DNA from 2 places in the Achromobacter sp. RT286_PF genome. Region 2 is predicted to be linked to the other one. Evidence: predicted binding sites of a transcription regulator. Region 2 holds the regulator's gene; the other holds the start of a gene.
The links. Region 2 encodes NrdR, which represses ribonucleotide reductase genes. Its sites were predicted from a motif close to CACNANATNTNGTG; they were not measured.

Region 1: AC6LJY_RS26565 (ribonucleoside-diphosphate reductase subunit alpha) is a predicted target of NrdR. The motif match lies at 8,030-8,043, and genes of this name have one in related genera.

What each region holds. Positions count from the first base shown of each region.
Region 1 covers NZ_JCBAMR010000059.1:6,901-18,469, forward strand. Annotated here, with positions in the region: gene AC6LJY_RS26540 (MBOAT family O-acyltransferase) at 1-406, shown strand, start outside; gene AC6LJY_RS26545 (D-alanine--poly(phosphoribitol) ligase) at 423-1,868, shown strand; gene AC6LJY_RS26550 (YggT family protein) at 1,920-2,480, opposite strand; gene AC6LJY_RS26555 (histone H1-like DNA-binding protein) at 2,629-3,393, opposite strand; gene AC6LJY_RS26560 (ribonucleotide-diphosphate reductase subunit beta) at 3,741-4,937, opposite strand; gene AC6LJY_RS26565 (ribonucleoside-diphosphate reductase subunit alpha) at 4,957-7,887, opposite strand; gene AC6LJY_RS26570 (indolepyruvate ferredoxin oxidoreductase family protein) at 8,191-11,569, opposite strand, start outside.
Region 2 covers NZ_JCBAMR010000019.1:82,609-94,177, forward strand. Annotated here, with positions in the region: gene AC6LJY_RS16435 (SpoVR family protein) at 1-340, opposite strand, end outside; gene AC6LJY_RS16440 (YeaH/YhbH family protein) at 337-1,596, opposite strand; gene AC6LJY_RS16445 (PrkA family serine protein kinase) at 1,609-3,525, opposite strand; gene ribD (bifunctional diaminohydroxyphosphoribosylaminopyrimidine deaminase/5-amino-6-(5-phosphoribosylamino)uracil reductase RibD) at 4,296-5,411, opposite strand; gene AC6LJY_RS16455 (cysteine hydrolase family protein) at 5,644-6,207, shown strand; gene AC6LJY_RS16460 (GlxA family transcriptional regulator) at 6,225-7,187, shown strand; gene nrdR (transcriptional regulator NrdR) at 7,260-7,739, opposite strand; gene glyA (serine hydroxymethyltransferase) at 7,960-9,210, opposite strand; gene AC6LJY_RS16475 (YbhB/YbcL family Raf kinase inhibitor-like protein) at 9,479-10,135, opposite strand; gene tyrS (tyrosine--tRNA ligase) at 10,208-11,437, opposite strand.

The sequences.
Region 1 (11,569 bases), on a different contig from region 2:
CAACTTCCGCAATCCGCTGGCCACGCTGAACCCGCAGGATTTCTGGCGCCGTTGGCACATCAGCCTGTCCGAGTGGCTGCGCGACGTGGTGTTCATGCCGATCTACAAGGCGCTGAGCAAGACCAAGTTCTTCGGACGCCATCGCATGGCGGCGCAGAACATCGGCATCTTCGCCACGCTGCTGGCCATGGGCGTGTGGAACGGCCTGTCGCTGCACTACATCGTCAGCGGGCTGATGTTCGGCGCGTATTCGGTGGGTCACAACCTGCTGATCAACGCGTCGCGCACCCGCCCCGCGTTGCAGGCCACGCTGGCGCATCCGGTGATGCGCTTCCTGGGCCGCGTGCTTACCTTGATCCTGGCTGCGCTGGCGCTGTACGTGTTCAGCGGTCGCAGCCCCATCTGACGCCGGGAGTTTCGGCATGCGTTTCGATCTGAAATCGTTCCAGTTCGTGGATACGGACCTCTCGCCCGACGCCCTGGCCATTGCCGCCGCCGACCGCTCGCTAAGCTGGTCGCAGTTGCGCGACGAAGCCCAGGCCTGGGCGGACGTGGCGCGCGAGCAGGGCGTGGCCCCCGATGTGCCGGTGGCCATCTACGGCCACAAAGAAGCGTCGTTTTTCGTCGCCATGGTGGGCGCACTGCTGATCGGTGCGCCGTTCGTGCCTGTTGACACCATCTACCCGGCCGACCGCCTGCGCCGCATCGTCGAGATCGTGCGCGCCGCGGCTGTCTATGATGCGGCGTCCGATACCTTCACGCGTGGCGAAGGCGCGATGCTGGCTGAACGCGGCCTGGCCTATGTGATGTTTACCTCTGGCAGCACGGGCGACCCCAAGGGCGTGCAGATCGGCCGCGAAAGCGTCGGCCTGCTGGGCGACTGGATGCTGGGCAGCTTTGGCCTGGGCGACGCGCCGGTGTTCATGAACCAGGCGCCGTTCAGCTTCGACCTGTCGATGTATGAAGTGTTTGCCACGCTGGCCTCGGGCGGCGCCTGTGTGTTGAACGCACGCGAGCAGATCGCGGCGGCCGGCACGTGGATGCCGCGCCTGGCGGAGCATGGCGTGACGGTGTGGGTGTCGACCCCGTCGTTCGCGCACCAGCAGTTGGCCAACCGCGACTTTTCCCCCGCGACCTTGCCCGCGCTGCGCACGTTCCTGTTTTGCGGCGAGCCCTTGCCCGCCGCGCTGGCCAAGAAGCTGCGCCTACGCTTTCCCGATGCCGTCATCCTGAACACGTACGGCCCTACGGAAGCCACGGTGGCAACCACCTGGATCGAAGTCACCGACGCGGTGCTGGCCGCGCACGATCCGCTGCCCGTGGGCCATGCCAAACCCGATAGCGTATTGATCGTGGACGAAGGCGAGATCTGCATCGTGGGCGACCACGTGATGCGCGGCTACCTGAATCGGCCCGATCTGAACGAAGCCAAGCTCTACACCTATGAAGATGGCCGCCGCGCGTTTCGCACTGGCGACCTGGGGCTGATGCAGGAAGGTGGGCTGCTGTTTTGCCGTGGCCGCATGGACGACCAGATCAAGCTGAACGGCTATCGCATCGAGCTGGCCGAGATCGATGAGGCATTGCATGGCCTGCCGGGCGTGGAGGGCGGGGCGTGCGCGGTGCTGCGCCGGCCCGATGGCACGGCGGTGCGCTTGATTGGTTTCGTGGCGGGTGTGGCCCAAGAGCCCGATGCGCGCTTTCTGGCGCCCGACGCGCTGGCCGGCTGGAAAGAGCGCCTGGCCCAGCGGCTGCCGCCGTACATGGTGCCGTCGGAGCTGGTGGCCTGCCCGGCGCTGCCCATGTCCAACAACCACAAGATCGACCGCAAGAAGCTGGTCGAGATCTACGCCGGCATTCCGGCCTAGCGCCCTGACAAGAAAACAGGAACGGGGCGCAATGCCCCGTGTCCTGGTTTACTACAGGCCCATCATGCGCTGGCTTAGGTTGGCCAGCACCATCAGCAGGATCTGCGCCACGATCAGCAGCACCAGCGGCGAAAAGTCGATGCTGGTGCGCGGCAGGATGCGGCGGATGGGGTCCAGCATGGGCGCGGTCAGCGCCTGCAACAGCGGCATCATCGGCGCCGTCGGGTTGACCCAGGACAGCACGGCCTGGATCAGCGTCAGCCACACCACCAGGTTCAAGGCCCACTTGATGGCCATGATCAGCGCCGAACCCATGGCGGCTGGCAGCAGCGCGGCGGGAATCAGGGCGCCCAGCGCCACCAGCCAGATCAGCACGATATAGAACAGCGCGGCCAGCCAGGCGGCAACCAGGCTGGTCCAGTCGATCTTGTTGCCTGCCGGGATGACCTTGCGCAGCGGCAGCACCAGCCAGTTCGTGGCTTGGTAGATCGTGCGCGCCAGGGGGTTGAAAGCGTGGAGGCGGATCGCGTGCATCCAGGCGCGGGCAATCAATGCCGCGCCAAACAGCGTGAACACGATTTCGAGGAGGAAGCGGAAGATTTCACCGAGCATGGACGCGATCACCCAAAAAAAGAGGAGTCAATTGTCGCACGCTGCGCGCACATATTGCCGCCGCATTTGGCGGATGGCGCAGGCGCAAAAAAGCCGCCCGGCCAAGGCCAGGCGGCTCTAGTGAAGCTATTGCTTCGAACCGTCCGAATTAAGGACGGCCACCCGTGGGAAAGGGCCACGACGCGGCGGGATTCAGCGCGGTCTTTGCGCCCGGGGCAGCAGCCGTGGAGGGCGGCGTTGCGGGCTTCTTGGGAGCGGCCTTCTTGGCAGCAGGCTTCTTGGCAGCGGCGGGCTTGGCAGCAGCAGCCGGCTTGGCGGCAGCAGGAGCCTTCTTCGCAGCAGCAGGAGCCTTCTTTGCAGCAGGCGCCTTCTTGGCGGCAGGAGCCTTTTTGGCAGCGGGGGCCTTCTTGGCTACTGCTTTCTTGGCAACGGCCTTCTTGGCGGCGGGAGCCTTCTTGGCAACGGCCTTCTTTGCAACTGCCTTCTTGGCGACGGCCTTCTTGGCTACCGCTTTCTTGGCGGCAGGCGCCTTCTTGGCAACGGCCTTTTTGGCGACGGCCTTCTTGGCTACCGCTTTCTTGGCTACGGCCTTTTTGGCAACTGCCTTCTTGGCAACGGCCTTCTTGGCGACGGCTTTCTTGGCTACCGCTTTCTTGGCGGCAGGCGCCTTCTTGGCGACGGCCTTTTTAGCGACGGCCTTCTTGGCTACCGCTTTCTTGGCGACGACCTTCTTGGCTGCCGGCTTCTTGGCGGCAACCTTCTTCACTGCCGGCTTCTTGGCGGCGGCGACTTTCTTGACTGCTACCTTCTTGACAGCGGCTTTCTTGGCCGGTGCGGCCTTCTTAGCGACTGCCTTCTTGGCGGCGGGCTTCTTCGCCGCTGCTTTCTTTACGGCTTTCTTGGCTGTTGCCATGGTCATGCTCCTTAGGTTCAGGGGTCCCAGAACTTAAACCCGTGCCCCGACTCGCCAACAAGGCGAACCGTGCCCGGGCTATTCATCGGCGCATGCCGCTGTTCTGTGCGAGCAACAGCTACTACGGTTTGCGCTAATGAATTCGGCACAGCCATTTGATATGGCCCCCGCTCCTTTGGCGCGAGCCATTTCAAATGGCGCCGGTCGCAGCCTGATCACAGGCCGCCGACCGCTTGTTCTACGTGTTCGAAAACACCCTGACCAGGAAGCGCGTCATCAAGCCTGTCGCGAACGCGACGCTCTGCATTCGCAGAGCGTGCCCGCGCCGGGCCTGATGACGTACTGCTTTACTCCCAGCTCAGCGTGCCACCGGTTTGGTATTCGATCACGCGAGTTTCAAAAAAGTTGCGTTCCTTTTTAAGATCGATCATTTCCGCCATCCAGGGGAAGGGATTTTCTTCCTGCGGGTACAGCGGTTCGATACCGATTTGCTGGCAACGACGGTTGGCGATGAAGCGCAGGTAGGATTTGAACATAGGTGCGTTCAAACCCAACACGCCGCGCGGCATCGTGTCTTCGGCGTAAGCGTATTCGAGTTCGACCGCTTTGCGGAAGAGTTCTCGAATTTCTTCGCGGAAGGCCGGCGTCCACAGATGCGGATTTTCCAGTTTGACGGTGTTGATCAGGTCGATGCCGAAGTTGCAGTGCATGGATTCATCGCGAAGGATGTACATGTACTGTTCGGCGGCGCCGGTCATCTTGTTCTGGCGGCCAAGCGCCAGGATCTGCGTGAAGCCAACGTAGAAGAACAGGCCTTCCATCAAGCAAGCGAAAACGATCAGCGACTTCAGCAGCGTCTGGTCGGCTTCGGGCGTGCCCGTCTTGAAGTTGGGGTCCGCGATCGCGTCGATGAACGGGATCAGGAACTGGTCTTTGGCGCGGATGGACGGAACTTCGTTATAAGCGTTGAAGATCTCGGCTTCGTCCAGGTCCAGGCTTTCGACGATGTATTGATAAGCGTGCGTGTGGATCGCTTCCTCGAATGCCTGGCGCAGCAGGAACTGGCGGCATTCGGGAGCCGTGATGTGGCGGTAGGTGCCCAACACGATGTTGTTCGCGGCCAGCGAGTCGGCCGTGACGAAGAAACCCAGGTTGCGCTTGACGATGCGGCGTTCGTCTTCGGTGAGCCCGTTGGGGTTCTTCCAAAGCGCGATGTCGCGCGACATGTTGATCTCTTGCGGCATCCAGTGGTTGGCGCACGTGGCCAAATACTTTTCCCACGCCCACTTGTACTTGAACGGCACAAGTTGATTGACGTCGGTTTCGCCGTTGATGATGCGCTTGTCGGCAACCTTCACGCGCTGCGCGGTAGCGGCGCCGCTGGCAGCCAGACCCGCCGCGTGTTCAGGCGCGGCAGGCGTGGGCATGGCGGTGTCGCCGAATACACCCGTCGCCGCCCGGACTTCGGGCGCAGCCTGCTGGCCGCCCGCAGGGGCGGGGGAAGCAGGTTGCGTGGCGGTGGTGTCGTCTTCCCAATTAATCATTTCAATTCTCCGGAGGCGGTTATTGGCAGGCTTCGCACTCTTCGAAGCCGGGGTCGCCCGGCCGCATGGTGCAAACCGCCCCGAGAACTTCGGGTTCCGGCAAAACAGGTGCGGCGCCCACGGCCGCGGCCGTGGATTGACCACCAGCGGTGACGGCGTTCAGTTCGCCGCCGCGGCCCGTGGACTTCTCGGCGCTGGTGGCGCCCAGGGTACGCAGGTAGTACGTGGTCTTCAGGCCACGCAGCCATGCCAGCTTGTAGGTGTCATCCAGCTTCTTGCCCGATGCGCCCGACATGTAGATGTTCAGCGACTGAGCTTGATCGATCCACTTCTGACGGCGCGACGCGCATTCAACCAGCCAGCTCGGTTCGACTTCGAACGCGGTGGCGTAGAGTTCGCGGAGTTCGGAAGGTACGCGATCGATGCGGGACAGGCTGCCGTCGAAGTACTTGAGGTCGGCGACCATGACTTCGTCCCAGAGACCGAGTTTCTTCAGGTCACGCACGAGGTAATCGTTAACGACCGTGAACTCGCCGGAGAGATTCGATTTGACGTACAAGTTCTGGAAAGTAGGTTCGATGCACGCAGATACACCAATGATATTGGAAATAGTCGCGGTTGGGGCAATTGCCACGCAATTGGAGTTGCGCATGCCGTGTTGTTTGATGCGCGCGCGCAACGTATCCCAATCGAGCGTGCTCGATTCATCAACTTCAACATGACCACCGCGTTCATCACGCAGCATCTTCAACGTGTCTTGCGGCAAGATGCCACGCGACCACAACGAACCTTCATACGATTGATAGCGACCACGTTCTTCGGCGAGCAGGCTCGACGCGAAGTACGCGTGATAGCAAACGGCTTCCATCGAACGATCAGCGAATTCAACGGCGGCTTGCGATGCGTAAGGCACGCGCATCATTTGCAGGCAGTCTTGGAAACCCATGATGCCCATGCCCACCGGACGATGGCGCGCGTTGGAATTGCGGGCCTTCTCGACGGCGTAGTAGTTGATGTCGATAACGTTGTCGAGCATGCGCATCGCGATGCTGACCGTGCGCTTGATCTTGTCGTGATCCAGTTCGAATCCGCCGCCGGCAGCCGGCTTCATGTGCGCGACCAGGTTCACCGAACCCAGGTTGCACACCGCGATTTCGGATTCGTTGGTGTTCAGCGTGATCTCGGTGCACAGGTTCGAGCTGTGGACGACGCCCACGTGTTGCTGCGGCGAACGGATGTTGCACGGATCCTTGAACGTGATCCAGGGGTGGCCGGTTTCGAACAGCATCGACAGCATCTTGCGCCACAACGTCAGCGCCGGCATCTTCTTGTACAGCTTGAGCTCGCCGCTGGCGACGCGCTTTTCGTAGCCGACATACGCTTCTTCAAACGCGCGGCCGACCTTGTCGTGCAGGTCGGGGCAGTCGGACGGCGAGAACAGCGTCCATTCACCGCCTTCCATGACGCGCTTCATGAACAGATCGGGAATCCAGTTCGCCGTGTTCATGTCGTGCGTGCGGCGGCGTTCGTCGCCGGTGTTCTTGCGCAGTTCCAGGAATTCTTCGATGTCCAGGTGCCACGATTCCAGGTACGTGCACACCGCGCCCTTGCGCTTGCCGCCCTGGTTCACCGCGACGGCGGTGTCGTTGACGACCTTCAGGAACGGAACCACGCCCTGGCTTTCGCCGTTGGTGCCCTTGATGTGGCTGCGCAGCGCGCGCACCGGGGTCCAGTCGTTGCCCAGGCCGCCGGCGTACTTGGCCAGCAGCGCGTTTTCCTTGATGGCGTCGTAGATGCCTTCCAGGTCATCGGAGACGGTCGTGAGATAGCACGACGACAACTGCGAGTGCAGCGTGCCCGAGTTGAACAGCGTCGGCGTCGAGCTCATGAAGTCGAACGAGGACAGGATCTCGTAGAACTCGATGGCGCGCGTTTCGCGGTCGGCTTCGCGCAGCGCCAGGCCCATGGCCACGCGCATGAAGAACACCTGCGGCAGTTCGATGCGGGTGCCGCGGATGTGCAGGAAGTAGCGGTCGTACAGCGTCTGCAGGCCCAGGTAGCCGAATTGCAGATCGCGCTTGGCGTTCAAGGCCTTGCCCAGGCGAGTCAGGTCATAGTTGGCCAGTTCGGGCGACAGCAGGCCGCCTTCGATGCCGCGTGCGATGAACGTGGGGAAGTATTCGGCGTAACGCGCGATCATGCCGTCTTGCGAGACTTCTTCGCCCAGCACTTCCTTGCGGATCGTGTGCAGCAAGAGGCGAGCGGTGACTTGGCTGTAGGCCGGGTCTTTTTCGACCAGCGCGCGCGCGGACAGGATGGCGGACTTGAACACTTCGTCGACGGGGATGCCGTCGTACAGGTTCTTGACCGTTTCCTTCAGGATGGCTTCGCTATCGATGAATTCGTCCAGGCCTTCGCCGGCGGCGACGATGGTCGCGCGCAACTCAGCCAGGTCCAGCGGACGGCGCACACCGGCGTCGGTGACGTTCAGCACGTGTTCTTCAGGAGCGGCGGCGGCCTTTTCCTGGCCTTCGGCGGCAGCGGCGGCGGCGCGCTCTTGCGTGCGCTTCTCGCGATACAGGACGTAGGCGCGGGCAACGTCATGTTGGCCCGAGCGCATCAGCGCCAGTTCGACCTGGTCCTGGATGTCTTCAATATGGAAGGTGCCGCCGTTGGGGCGGTTGCGCACCAGGGCGTTCACGGCCTGGCTGGTCAGGTTCTCGACCAGTTCGCGCACACGCGCGGACGCGGCGCCCTGGCCACCGTTGACGGCCAGAAAGGCCTTGGTCATGGCGATGGCGATCTTGCTGGGCTCAAACCCAACCACCGAGCCATTGCGGCGAATGATGTTGTAGCTGGCCCATTGCCCGCCATTGGCGTCGGCAGGGGAATCGGTTTGCGAGGGCGGCACGGCCGAAGGCCGGGTCACAGAGGCGATCGAAGTCTGCATGGAAGCTCCTGTGCGAAAACGCGTAGATAGCGACATGACGGCGGTCATGTCCGGTACGAATGTGGATCTTTTGAGGGGGTCGGAACGGCTTGGACGGCTTAGTCCAAAAGGCGTGGCCGACGAGAATCAGCGCTTAGGCGACCACAACATGTAGTGTAGCACCCCTCGTTGGACACTAATTCTAGTGATCGAGACCTACTGGAACAAGAAGAAGATATGACGAAGCTCACAAAAGATTGTTACTAAATGCACTGGGCGCGCCCAGTAAGGCGCGCCCAGGACTGCACCGCTCAGAGCGACTGTTTATGCGGTTTTCCGCAGGGGTATGTCGCGCGGGGCCGGTGCCATATAGCTCTGCATCAATCGACCCAATTGCGTCCGGTACTTCTCGACGTTCGCAGACTTCACGTGGCCGTAGCCGCGGATGGTTTCTGCAAGGCCGGCGATTGTAGCTGCTTGCGCGATCTTGTCGCGGGTCAACCCTACAAGAAGCTGGTCTATGGTCTGGCGGTACTCGGTGACAAGCGCCCGCTCCATCTTGCGTTCGGCGGTGTGGCCGAACGGGTCGAACCAGGTGCCGCGCAGTCCTTTCAACCGTGTCAGCAATTTCAGTGCCGACATGGTGCGCGGCCCCAGCGTCATCTTGCGCGGCACACCGGTGCGCGGGTCCTTGCGGGCGAAGATCGGCGGGGCCATGTGAAAGCGCAGGCTGTAGTCGCCTTCGAACTGACCCTTCAACTGCGCCTGGAATGCCTCGCCGGTGTAGAGCCGCGCCACTTCGTATTCGTCCTTGTAGGCCATCAGCTTGAACAGGCCGCGCGCCACCGCCATCGCCAGTCGCGGCGACTTGGCCTCGGGCGCCAATTCGCGTTCGCGCGCGGCAACCGCTTCGACCACGTCCTGGTAGACGCGTGCGTAGCGGGCGTCTTGATACGCGGTCAGGTCCGCAATGCGGCGGGCCACGGCGCGTTCGAAGGTTTCCGGCACGTGCAGCTGTACCACCTGGGCACGCGGACGCAGCGCGCTTTCCAGCGCGTCGGGCTGATGCGCAGCCAGCCGGCCGCTGTCGAATGCCGCGCGGTTCGCGGCTACGGCCACGCCGTTCAGTTCGATGGCGCGGTTGATCGACGCCTGCGACAACGGCACGCCGCCGCGCTGCCAGGCATAGCCCAGCATGAACATGTTCGACAGGATGCTGTCGCCAAACAATGCCAGCGCGGCTTCGTGCGCGTCGATGGCGGCCGTGTTGGCATCGCCCGCGGCGTGGCGAATCTTGGCCAGCAACGCCTCGGGGCGCATGGCGGCGTCAGGGTCCCGCGTGAACTCGGACACGGGCGCCACATAGGTGTTGACGGTGACCTGCGTGTGCCCGCGGCGCAACGCGCCCAGCGAATCCGGCGCGACCGAGGCCACCGGGTCGCACAGGATGGCGGCATCGGCCTGCTGCCAGTCCAGTCGCACCGGACCCGCCGGCGCGCCGGCAGGCGCCAAGCGGATATGGCTGACAACGGTGCCGCCCTTTTGCGCCAGGCCGGTCAGGTCCAGCACCGCCGCCGACAGGCCTTCCAGGTGCGCGGCCATCGACACGATGGCGCCGATGGTGATGACGCCCGTGCCGCCCATGCCGGCGACCAGCAGCCGGTAGGGCCGGTCCAGCGACGGCGTGGCGGGTTGCGGCAATTGCTCGATCAGGCGTTGCAGGCGTTCCTGATCGGTCTTGGGCGCGGCGCTCTTGCGCGGCTTGCCACCCATGACCGACACGAAGCTGGGGCAGAAACCTTCTGCGCAGGAATAGTCCTTGTTGCAGCTGGATTGGTCGATCGCGCGCTTGCGGCCGTACGGCGTTTCCAGCGGCACCACCGACAGGCAGTTCGATTGCACGCCGCAGTCGCCGCAGCCTTCGCACACCGCGCTGTTGATCAGCATGCGGCGCGCCGGATCGGGGAACTGGTTCTTCTTGCGGCGGCGGCGCTTTTCGGCGGCGCACGTCTGGTCATGGATCAGCACGGTCACGCCGGCAATCTCGCGCAGCTCGCGCTGCAACGCATCCAGCTCGCGGCGGTGGTGCACCTTGATGTTGGGTCCCAGGTCCACGCCCTGGTATTTTTCAGGCTCGTCGCTGGTGACGACGATGCGCGCCACGTTCTCGCCGCGCAGTTGCTGGCAGATCTGCGGCACCGAGATCGGGCCGTCCACGGGTTGCCCGCCCGTCATCGCAACCGCGTCGTTGAACAGGATCTTGTAGGTGATGTTGGCGCGCGCGGCGACCGCCTGGCGAATCGCCAGATAGCCCGAGTGGTAGTAGGTGCCTTCGCCCATGTTCTGGAAGATGTGCGGCATCTTGGTGTAGCGCGACAGCCCGATCCAGTCCACGCCTTCGCCGCCCATCTGCGTCAGCCCGCCCGTGTCGCGGTCCATCCACGCAGCCATGTAGTGACAGCCCACGCCGGACAAGGCCTGGCTGCCCTCGGGCACCTTGGTCGACGTGCTGTGCGGACAGCCCGAACAAAAATACGGCCGGCGGCGCATGCCATCGGCGTCGTTCGACAGCGCCGACTGGCAATCGAACGCGGCCAGGTCCGTGCCCAGCGGCAGGCCGGCGCTGCGCGACAACCACGCCGCCAGCGGCCGCGCCAGCAGCGACGGGCGCAATTGGCCCGCCGACGGCACCACCGTTTCGCCGTCCAGGCCTTTCTTGCCGATGACGGTCGGGCGGTCCGGCAGGTTGAACAGCAGATCCTTGATCTGGCTTTCGACCACGGCGCCTTTTTCTTCGATCACCAGGACGTGCGACAGCCCGCGTGCAAACTCCAGCAGCCGTTCACCGTCCATCGGCCAGGTCAGGCCCGGCTTGTAGATGCGCACGGGCGCGTTGGCGGTGACGGTGTCCACGCCCAGGCGCGCCAGCGCTTCCATGGTGTCCAGATGCGCCTTGCCGACGGTGACGATGCCCACGGTGGCGCGCGGCGCCGGACAGGTCAGGCGGTCAATGCTGTGGCGGCGCGCGAAGGCGGCCACCGCTTTCATGCGCAGATTCATGCGCGCTTCCACGGCCAGCGACAGGAAGTCGCGCGCGGAATACTCCAGCGACTCGGGCGGCATGTCGGAGTTGGACGGCATGTCGTAGTGCTGCACGGCGGCGGGGGTGAACGAGTGCCCGCTTTCGATGGTTTCGGACACCGCCTTGAATGCGACCCACGTGCCGGAATAGCGCGACAGCGCCCAGCCCCATAGCGCAAAGGTCTCGTACTCGTCGATCGAGGTCGGATGCACGATCGGCATTTGCCAGCCGATCAACGACGCTTCGCTGGCGTGCGGAATCGAGGACGACACGGCGGTGTGGTCATCGCCCACCACCACCAGCACGCCGCCGTTGCGCGATGCGCCGGCCGCGTTGCCGTGATGCAGCGCATCGCCCGCGCGGTCCACGCCCGGCCCTTTGCCGTACCACATGGCGAATACGCCATCGACGTTGCGATCGGCGCGTACGCCGGCCTGCTGCGTCCCCATGACGGCGGTGGCGGCCATGTCTTCGTTGATGCCGGGCAGGAACGAGATCTTGCTGGCGTCCAGCGCCTTCTTCGCCTTCCACATGGCCATGTCCACGCCGCCCAATGGCGATCCGCGGTAGCCCGACACAAAGCCCGCCGTGTTCAGCCCGCGTTCACGGTCGACCCGTGCC
Region 2 (11,569 bases):
TGAGGTACGAGATGCAGGGGTTGGAGTTGATGACGATTTCGTAAGCCAGGCCCTGCATGCCGCGCCGATAGTATTGCTCGTTGCGGATGAATTCCTTGCCGTACGACCAGTGCGGATAGCCGATGGGCAGGCCGGCCGACGCATAGGCGTCCAGCATTTGTTCCGAGGTAATCACCTCGATCTGGTTCGGATACGTATCCAGGCCGTACTCGGCCGCGACCTTGGAAATCGCGTCGTCATAGGACTGGATCAGTTCGAACGTCCATTCGGAACCTTGGGAAATCGGCCGAGCCCCGCCGGCCGATTTCGGCTCCACGAGAGCACCCACGATGGCATTCATGCGGTTTCCTTCTTGAACAGGTCATGGAACACGGGAAAGATTTCGCCGCGATCGCAGATGCGCCGCATAACGAAATGCGGCTCCAGCTTCTGTTCATACTCGGCCCACAGGCTGCTCTTGCGAGCCTCTTGCGAGTCGGGAATTTCGATATAGGCGAAATACCGTGTCGACGGCAGCAAGTGTTCCGCCAGGAAGCGCGCGCTTTTACCGGCGTCGGCGCCAAACGAATCGCCGTCACTGGCTTGCGCCGCGTACACGTTCCACGCCGAAGGCGGATAGCGCTTTTCCAGAATTTCGCGCATCAGTTCCAATGCCGACAACACAATGGTGCCGCCGCTCTTGGGGTCGTAGAAGAAGGTCTGCTCATCGACTTCCTCGGCGTTGTCGGTGTGGCGGATGAAAACCAGGTCCACGTGTTCGTACTTGCGCGACAGGAACAGATACAGCAGCGTGAAGAAGCGCTTGGCCAGGTCCTTCTTGCCTTCGTCCATGGAACCGGACACGTCCATCAGGCAGAACATGACCGCGCGCGCCATCGGGATGGCCACGGACACGCGATTGCGGTAGCGCAGGTCAAGGTCATCAAGGAACGGCACACGGGCGAGGCGCTCGCGGCAATCTTCGACGTCCTGCTCCAGCGTGCGGATCGTCGCGGCGGGCGCACCCGCCGCGCGTGCATCGGCCAAGGCCTTTTCCGCGTCTTCGAGGTCGGCACGGGCCTTTACGTTCAGTGAAACCCGACGGGCCAGCGATGACTTGAGCGTACGGCTGATGCTCAACATGCTGGGCGAACCGGTCGTGGTGTAGCCCGCGCGCTGCCACTTCTTTTGGCTGACTTCGCCCAACTGGTTGCGCGCCAGATGCGGCAGTTCCAGGTCCTCGAAGAACAGATTCAGAAACTCGGCCCGTGACAGGCTGAAGGTGAATTGGTCGACCGATTCCCCTTCGCCCGGCTCGGATCCGCCCTCGCCTTGGCCTCCCTGCGGCCGGTCGATGGTGTCACCCTTGGCAAACTCGCGATTGCCAGGGTGGACCATTTCGCGGTCACCGCCCGATCCGTGCCGGAAAGTCGGCTCGGAAATATCCCGGGCGGGCAGGTTGATCTCTCCGCCTTGATCCATATCCTGAATGGAGCGGTCACGGATCATCCCGTGAACCGCCTTGCGGATCTGGTCCTTGTAGCGCCGCAAAAAACGCTCGCGGTTGACGGCGCTTTTATTGCGCCCGTTAAGACGGCGATCGATCAGTGAATTCATGATTCACCTCGCTCAGGAAGACTTCCTCACTCGGAGGTACCACTCGCACAGCAGCCTGACCTGCTTTTCCGTGTAGCCCTTTTCCACCATGCGATCCACAAAGCTCTGGTGTTTCGTTTTGTCCTCGGCCGAAGCCTTGGCGTTGAACGAAATCACCGGCAGCAGATCTTCCGTATTCGAGAACATCTTCTTCTCGATCACTTCGCGCAGCTTTTCATAGCTGGTCCAGGTCGGGTTGCGGCCATTGTTATTGGCGCGCGCCCGCAGCACGAAGTTCACGATCTCGTTGCGGAAGTCCTTCGGGTTCGCAATACCTGCCGGCTTCTCGATCTTTTCCAGCTCGTCGTTCAACGCGCTGCGATCGAAGCTTTCGCCCGTTTCCGGATCACGGAATTCTTCGTCCTGAATCCAGCAGTCGGCAAACGTGACGTAGCGGTCAAAGATGTTCTGGCCATACTCCGAATACGACTCAAGATAGGCGGTCTGGATTTCCTTGCCGATGAATTCCGCATAACGCGGCGCCAGGAACCCCTTGATGAATTCAAGATAGCGGCGACGAATTTCTTCCGGATAGTCTTCGCGCCCGATGCGTTGCTCAAGCACATACATCAGATGCACGGGGTTGGCCGCTACCTCGGTCTGGTCGTAGTTGAAGACGCTGGACAGGATCTTGTACGCGAAACGCGTCGACACCCCATTCATGCCTTCATCGGTGCCCGCGTAGTCCTTGTACTCTTGGAGCGCCTTGGCCTTAGGGTCCACGTCTTTCAGGCTTTCGCCGTCATAGACGCGCAACTTGGAATAGATGCTGGAGTTTTCAGGTTCCTTCAGACGCGTCAGCACGGAGAACTGGGCCATCATATCCAGCGTTCCCGGCGCGCAAGGTGCGGCCGACAACGAGCTGTGATGCAACAGCTTTTCGTAGATGCGGACTTCTTCAGACACCTGCAAGCAGTACGGCACCTTGACGATATAGATACGATCAAGGAACGCTTCGTTGTGCTTGTTGTTGCGGAAGGTCTGCCATTCCGATTCGTTCGAGTGCGCCAGGATCGTGCCGTTGAACGGAATCGCGGAAAAGCCTTCGGTGCCCTTGAAGTTGCCTTCCTGCGTGGCCGTCAGCAGCGGGTGCAGCATCTTGATCGGGGCCTTGAACATTTCCACGAATTCCAGCAGCCCCTGGTTCGCCAGGCACAAGCCGCCGGAGTAGCTGTAAGCGTCCGGGTCGTCTTGCGAATGTCGATCCAGCTTGCGGATGTCGACCTTGCCGACCAGCGAGGAAATGTCCTGGTTGTTTTCGTCGCCCGGTTCGGTCTTGGCGATGGCCACTTGACGCAACACCGACGGGTTCAAGCGCACGACACGGAATTGCGAGATGTCGCCGTCGAACTCCTTCAGCCGCTTGACCGCCCACGGCGACATGATGCCCGTCAGGTACCGGCGCGGAATGCCGTATTCCTTTTCAAGCGTGTCGCCAAAGCGTTCCGGATGGAACAAGCCCAGCGGCGATTCATTGACGGGGGAACCCTTCAGGGCATAGATGGGATAGCTTTCCATCAGGGCCTTCAGACGTTCGGCGATGGATGACTTACCGCCACCGACGGGGCCCAGCAGATAAAGGATTTGCTTGCGCTCTTCCAGCCCTTGCGCGGCGTGTTTGAAGAACGCGACGATCTGACCGATCACGTCCTCCATGCCGTAGAACTCCTGAAACGCCGGATAGCGCCGGATGGTCCGGTTGGAAAACAAACGGGAAAGACGTGGGTCGTTGCGCGTATCCACGACTTCGGGTTCGCCGATCGCCGCCAGCATGCGCTCAGCGGGGCTGGCATACGCCATGGGATCACGTTTGGCGAGGTTCAGATACTCCTCAAGAGAAAGCTCTGACTCCTGCTCTCTTGCATACTGCGACTTGAAGCCTTCGACGATGTTTTGCACGGAAACCTCCTACAACACGCGAAAAATTCACTACGCCTACGTGTCCCCATTGTGCCTAAGTGCCGACGCTTTACCAGTCAATCTCGCGTTTGGCGTTTTCGGCCAGTTGTTATGTTGCTTTCGCCACACATCAACCATGAAGCACGGTCGGACCCTTTCCAGTTAGGCTGCAAGCGCCTGACGCAAGTTCCGTCAGGGAATGCAACTTACGTGAATAAGTTAACTCGCTCATCTTCAGCATATTGCTATGGCAGCCATGCGTGGTGCGACCGCACATGAAATGGACGGCAATGATTTGAAGGGATGAGCGATATCCCGGTGGATTCTTATGATTCGAGCAGTAGCTCGATGCGTCCGCCATGCGATGGCGGCGAACGTTCTGAAGAGCGCGTTGCGCTTCATTCAGCAGCGTGCCGGTCGGTTATGAAACAGCGCCGATACTGCGGCACGGGAATCCGTGGTGACGTGGGCGCATAGCACTTTGCGGTGATGGCCGCAGGCAGGAAGCGCCAAGTCATGTGTCTATGCTAAAGCCAATTGACGGTTTTGTGGCAATTCATTTGGCGTAATGATCAAAATCGTAATGCGGGTTTTCAGCAAGCAAAGGAGCGAGCAAACAGTCGCAAACTTTGCCGCAATTGCCGTGCCGAACACGACGCAAAGCATCGTCAATGCGTCGCGAAAAACGCGATTGGCAGCCGCCTGTGACGAGTGCTAGCACCTTGCCTTGAACGTGCGACGATGTTCAAACCAAGACCGCATCAAACCGACGTCGGCAACGCCACGCGCTGCATCAGCTCGCGCCAAGTGGCTTGCACGCGAGCACGCAAACGCAGGTCCGCGCCCACCATGACGCTATCGATAAATTCGTAGCGGTGCGCGGCATCCAAGTGCTCAAGCATGGGCAAACGGACCATGCCCGCCGCATCGCCAAGCAAGACAGGCGCCAGATACAACAGCAATTCGTCGACGCAGCCCGCGCCAACCAACGCGCCGCTCAGGCCGGCACCGGCCTCGACGTGCACTTCGTTGAACTCTGCTTGCGCGAACCAGCGCATCATGCCGCCAAGGTCCACGCGACCCGGCACGGCCCCCGGCATGAGGATGACGCGCGCGTTCTTGTCGGCCAGCCGTGAGGCCTTGGCGGCATCTTCGCGCGCGGTGAACAGAATCACTGGCCCCCCATCGAACAGGCGGGCATCTTCGGGAATGGCAAATTGGCCATCAACGACGGCTTTGCGCGGCTGGCGCGGTGTGTCGACGTCGCGCACGTTCAGCAGCGGATTGTCTTTCAACACGGTGCCCATCCCGGTCAGCACGACGCAGCTGCGCGCGCGCCACCGGTGGCCATCCGCCCGGGCTTGCGGCCCGGTAATCCATTGGGACATTCCGTTATGCAGCGCGCTGCGCCCATCCAGCGACGCCGCCATCTTCATCCAAACCCAGGGCAAGCCGCGGCTCATGCGCGAAATAAAACCGGCATTCAGCGCAAGCGCTTCTTGCTCGCACACCCCCGTCGTCACGTGGATGCCGGCGGTGCGCAAGCGCGCCAGCCCCTGCCCGTTGACCAGCGGGTTGGGGTCGCCGATGGCGACGACCACGCGCGCCGGCCGGGCCGCCAGCACGGCGTCAACACAAGGCGGTGTGCGCCCGAAATGGCTGCAGGGCTCAAGCGTGACGTAGATCGTGGCGCCTGTTACGTCGTGGCCACGCGCCTTGGCGTCACGCAACGCGCCGATTTCGGCATGAGGGCCGCCAGGAGGCTGCGTGGCGCCCTCTCCCAGCACTTGCCCATCGCGCACGATGACGCAGCCTACGCGCGGGTTCGGCGCGGTGGTGTAAAGCACGCTTTCGGCCAGCGCCAGGGCGCGGCGCATCCAGGAAATATCGTCGGATTCGCTTGGGTGTGTCATGGCGGAATTGTATGTCCGGCGACGCGCATGCGGTCGTTCCGGCAGGCCGCGGATAGGGGTAAGCTGCTGGCAGGGACCTCGCAACAGGAATGTCCGTTTTGGGCCGATAACGGGCCCGGGAATGGCTCGCCGGGCGCCGCAAGGCGTCGCAGAATACCGCTACCCCCTCAAAAACCCTAGGCCTGGAGGCCGGACCATGAAACAAGCACTGATCGTCATCGACGTCCAAGAGTCTTTTCGGCAACGTCCGTTTTGGGACGAAACCGAGTACCCCGCGTTCGTGACGCAGCTCCAGGGCCTGATCGATTCGGCGCGCGCCAAAGACATTCCGGTGCTGCAGGTGTTTCACAAAAGCCCGTCGGACGACGCCTCCAACCCCTTCTCGCTGGCTTCGGGACAAGTCAAAACGCTTGCCGAGCTCCGCGTTTCGCCCACGGCCGTTTTCCACAAAACCGTGCATTCGTCGCTGTTTGCGGTTGATGCCAACGGCGCAACGCTGCACGATTGGTTGCGTGAAAACGGGGTGGAAGGCGTCATCGTCAGCGGCATCCGCACTGAACAATGCTGCGAAACCACCTCGCGCCACGCCAGCGATGCGGGTTTCAAAGTGGTGTTTCCGACGGACGCCACGCTGACCTTCGCGATGCAAAGCCCTTCGGGCAAGCATTACAGCCCGGCCGAGATTCGCGACCATACCGAACTGGTACTGAACGGCCGCTTCGCGCGCATTGCGCGGGCAGCGGACGCGCTGGCGGGCTGAAACGAGGCCGGGCACCCATGATTCCGGTGTATTTCGTTCTACCGCGCGGCATTGTTCTCTTGGACCTGGCGGGGCCGGCGGAAGCGTTCCGCGTGGCCAACAAGCTGTGCCCGGGTACGTTCGAACAGCACTTTTGCGGACCCTCACCGGAAGTGGAAAGTGGGATTACGGGCTTGCATCTGGCCCGCATCCGGCCACTGCCGGCGACGCTGCCAGCCAATGCGATGGTCATTATTTCGGGCGTGGTCGGCCAACATACCCGTCTGGAGGACCCCGACGCGCACGCCATCATCAAGTGGCTGGCCGTCCGCCATCCCGCCGACGGCTTCACGCTGATGACGGTGTGCGCGGGCGCGCTGTTTGCGGCCTCGGCGGGGCTGACCCGCCAGCGCGACTGCACCACCCACCACTCATGCCTGGCGCAACTGAGCAGTATTGATCCCAGCGCCCGCGTGCATGACAACCGCATCTTCATCGAAGACGGCAACCTGGTCAGCAGCGCGGGCATCACCGCCGGCATCGACCTGGCGCTGCATATGGTCGCGCGTCACTGCGGGCCGCGCGTGGCCAGCGAGGTCGCGCGCGAGATGGTCGTCTACCAGCGCCGCGCGGGCACCGATACCGCGCTGTCGCCATGGCTGGAACACCGCAGCCACATGCACCCCACCGTGCACCTCGTGCAGGACGCGGTGATTCGCGATCCCGCCGCGCCATGGTCCGCGCAATCGTTGGCGGACCAGGCGTACACCAGCCCTCGGCACCTTACCCGGCTGTTCCGTGAGCATGCCGGCTGCACACCGATGGATTACCTGTACCAGATCCGGGTGGCGCTGGCGCGCGACTTGCTGCGTGAAACCCGGCTGGACCTGGAGCGCGTGGCCGAAAAATCCGGGTTCGGATCTGCCCAGCACATGCGCCGCGTTTGGCGCAAATTTCAGCCCCAATCCCCCAGCCTGGCGCGTTCGGCGCCCATGCAATAGCGGCGCCGAAGCGCCGCTGTTTCACCGCCATATCGGCACCGCCCGACAACGCCGGCCTCTGCGAACGTCGACTTATTCCTTGCGCAACTTGCCGGGCAGCAGTGGCCCCTGCATTTCACGGATGGCCTCGACGAATTCGCCGATGTCCTCGAAGCTTTTGTAGACCGAGGCAAAGCGAACGTACGCCACCTTATCCAGCTTGCGCAGCTCGTTCATGACCAGCTCGCCGATATGTTCCGACGGCACTTCGCGTAGCCCGCTGGCCAGCAATTGCTCTTCGATGCGTGCGACCGCGGCGTCCACGTCTTCAGTACTGACGGGTCGCTTGCGCAGGGCCAGGCTCAGGCTGGCGCGCAGCTTGACGGGATCGTAGTCGCTGCGGCTGCCATTGCGCTTCACGATGGAAGGCATGGCAAGTTCCACCCGCTCGTAGGTGGTGAATCGCTTGTCACAGGACAGGCAACGGCGGCGGCGACGGATGGCGTCGCCCTCTTCCGACACCCGGCTGTCGACGACCTGCGTTTCGGCATTGCCGCAAAATGGACACCGCATGTGTGTTCCCTATAGGCACGAATGGCAAAATTTGAGCATATTGTAACGACGCGCCCATGGGAAGCGCCGACAGGGATTAATTTGTCCCTAATATTTTCGCTGAATGGCGCGAGGATACCGCAGTGCCGCGCAAAGCAAAGGGACGGCGCCTTGCGGGGCCGTCCCTTAATCCGTCGCCCGCGCGGCGAACCGCGCAGGCTGACTGTTTACCGCGTATGGCTTAACGCTTGCCGTACACGGGCAGGCGCGAGGTCAACTCGTTGACGCGGGCACGCACGGCGGCGATGTTGGCTTCGTCGCGCGGGTTGTCCAGCACGTCGGCGATCAGGTTGGCGGTGAGTTCGGCGTCGGCTTCAGTGAAACCGCGCGTGGTCATGGCCGGGGTGCCCAGGCGGATGCCGCTGGTCACGAAGGGCTTTTCCGGGTCGTTCGGAATGGCGTTCTTGTTGACCGTGATGTGGGCCTGGCCCAGCACGGCTTCCGCTTCCTTGCCGGTGATGCCCTTGGAGCGCAGGTCAACCAACATGACGTGGCTTTCCGTACGGCCGGACACGATGCGCAATCCGCGCTTGACCAGCGTGTCGGCCAGCACCTTGGCGTTCTTGACCACTTGTTGCGCGTAGTCCTTGAAGCCGGGCTCCAGCGCTTCCTTGAAAGCCACGGCCTTGCCGGCGATGACGTGCATCAGCGGGCCGCCTTGAATGCCGGGGAAGATGGCCGAATTGACGATCTTCTCGTGCTCGGCCTTCATCATGATGACGCCGCCGCGCGGGCCGCGCAGCGACTTGTGCGTGGTCGACGTGACGAAGTCGGCATGGGGAACCGGATTGGGATAGGCGCCGCCGGCGACCAGACCCGCGTAGTGGGCGATGTCGACCATGAACAGCGCGCCGTTTTCGCGGGCGATGCGGGCCATGCGTTCGAAGTCGATGTGCAGGGCGTATGCCGACGCGCCGGCCACGATCAGCTTGGGCTTGTGTTCCTTGGCCAGCTGCTCGACTTGCGCGTAGTTCAGGACTTCGTTTTCGTCCAGGCCGTACGAGATGAAGTTGTACAGCTTGCCGGAAGCGTTGACCGACGCGCCGTGCGTCAGGTGGCCGCCTTCAGCCAGGCTCATGCCCAGCACGGTGTCGCCCGGCTTGAGCACGGCCATGTACACGCCCTGGTTCGCTTGCGAGCCCGAGTTCGGTTGTACGTTGGCGGCTTCAGCGCCAAAAATCTGCTTCAGGCGGTCGATAGCCAGTTGCTCGACCACATCCACGTATTCGCAACCGCCGTAGTAACGCTTGCCCGGGTAGCCTTCGGCGTACTTGTTCGTGAGCTGCGTGCCTTGGGCTTCCATGACGGCCGGGCTGGCGTAGTTCTCCGAAGCGATCAGCTCGATGTGCTGCTCTTGGCGAACGTCTTCCTTCTGGATGGCGGCCCAAACGTCCGGGTCAGCCTTGGACAAGGTAAGGTTGCGGTCAAACATGACGGGGGATTCCTGAGGCGGTAAGAGAGGAGAAAGCAGTGTCGGGTGGGTAAACCCGAAGAATTTGCGTAGTTTACCGCGTCAACCAGAATCAATTGCCGCCAAAATGCGCCGAAGGCAGGCAATTTTCGGCCGACGGGCGCGAAAACCACGGCACAGGCTGACGGCGGGAAATCGCGCTCATACCGACTTGAAGAAGATTCATGCAAGGCGCCGCATAAAAAAAGGGCCGCACTCAACGGCGGCCCTTTTGGTTTTTGCAACGGCGTCAGGTCGCTGACGTTGCGCCGATCTGTTTAGGCGCCAGCCGCGGGTTCAGCGTGTAGGTGCCCGTGACCGAAGCCTGCGCCAGCACGTGCTTTTGCATGGCGCGCAGCGCGTCTTCGCCGGTGAATGAACCGTTCAGGTTCAGGCTCTGGACGTCCAGCGCATACAGCGTGAACACGTAGCGGTGGACGATGGAATCGTTCCAGGGCGGGCACGGGCCGTCGTAGCCGAAGTAGTCGCCGCTCATGTCGTGGTCGTTGGCGAACCAGGACGAATACGAGTTGATGCCCTGGCGGGCGTCCATCGGCGCCAGCGGGCCGCCCTTTCCGCGCGGCGTGATCCCATTGGAGAACGCGCCTTCGTCGATTTCGCGAAGATCCGCCGGCAGGTCCACCAGCACCCAATGGAAGAAATCAACGCGGGGCAGGTCGGCGGGCACTTCGCGGCCTTCCTGGTTGACGTCATCGGGCTGCGACGGCACGTCCGGATCATGGCAGATCAACGCAAACGACTGCGTTCCCGCCGGGACGTCGTCCCACGAAAACTGCGGGTTGTGGTTGTCTGCCAGCGCGACGTGCGATTGCGCATCGACTTTGCCGAACGCATAACGCTCGGGAATCGACTCGTGATCGGAAAAAGACAAACTCGAAAGTTTCATGTCGTGCTCCTTGAAATGCCGCAAAGGCGTACCAGCCTTCGTCCGTACCCTCAGCGTATCAAAACTTCGCAATCATGGGTTCAAGTTAACACGCGCGAACTTGCGCTTGCCCACTTGCACCACGTAGGTGCCCGCCGGCAATTGCAACGATTTATCTTCCACCCGATCGCCATTGACGCGCACCCCGCCCTGCTCGACATTGCGCTGCGCCTCGGAACCGGACGCGACCAGGCCGGCCTCGCGCAGCAGCTTCAGGATGCCGACGGGCGCGCCGCCGATATTCACTTCGGGCATGTCTTCGGGGATGGCGCCGTCACGGAAGCGCGCCTCGAACGAGGCCAGCGCGTCGTCCGCCGCCTTGGCCGAATGAAAGCGCGTGATGATTTCCTGAGCCAGCATGACTTTGGCATCACGCGGGTTGCGCCCGCCATCCGTCTCTTGCTTGAGGGCGGCGATGTCTTCCAGCGAGCGGAACGACAGCAGTTCGAAGTAGCGCCACATCAGCGTGTCCGAAATGGACATCAGCTTGCCGAACATCGAATCGGGCGACTCTGAAATGCCGATGTAGTTGCCCTTGGACTTGGACATTTTCTCGACGCCGTCGGTACCGACCAGCAGCGGCATCGTCAAAATGCACTGGGGCTCCTGGCCATATTCCTTTTGCAGCTCGCGCCCGACCAGCAAGTTGAATTTCTGATCGGTGCCCCCCAGCTCCAGATCGGACTTCAGCGCCACGGAGTCATAGCCCTGCATCAGCGGATACAGGAATTCGTGCACCGAAATCGGGATGCCACCCTTGAAGCGCTTGGTGAAATCCTCGCGTTCCATCATGCGGGCAACCGTATAACGGGACGCCAGCTGGATCATGCCCCGAGCACCCAGCGGATCGCACCATTCGGAGTTGTAGCGGATCTCGGTACGCGCCGGGTCCAGCACCAGGCTGGCCTGCGCGTAATACGTCTTGGCGTTGGACTCGATCTGCTCTCGCGTGAGCGGCGGGCGGGTGCTGTTGCGGCCGCTGGGGTCGCCGATGGTCGAGGTGAAATCGCCGATCAGGAAGATGACGTTGTGGCCAAGGTCCTGCAACTGGCGCATCTTGTTCAGCACCACCGTGTGGCCCAGATGGATGTCGGGCGCGGTGGGGTCCAGCCCCAATTTGATGCGCAGCGGCACACCAGTGGCGCGGCTTTTTGCCAGCTTGCGCGCGAATTCGGATTCAACCAGCAGTTCGTCGCAACCGCGCTTGGCTATACGCAGATCAGCTTCGACTTCAGGAGTGATAGGGGCTTCAGAGGGAGACATGGCAGGGGGACCAAAGCGGCTTCAGCCGACAAAAAGGTGTAAAAAGTGACGAAAACTATCGAAAATTCTAGCCGAATCAGCTAGGATACCGCCCAATCATACGCAACTGCCATATATACGCAGTTGTGGTTC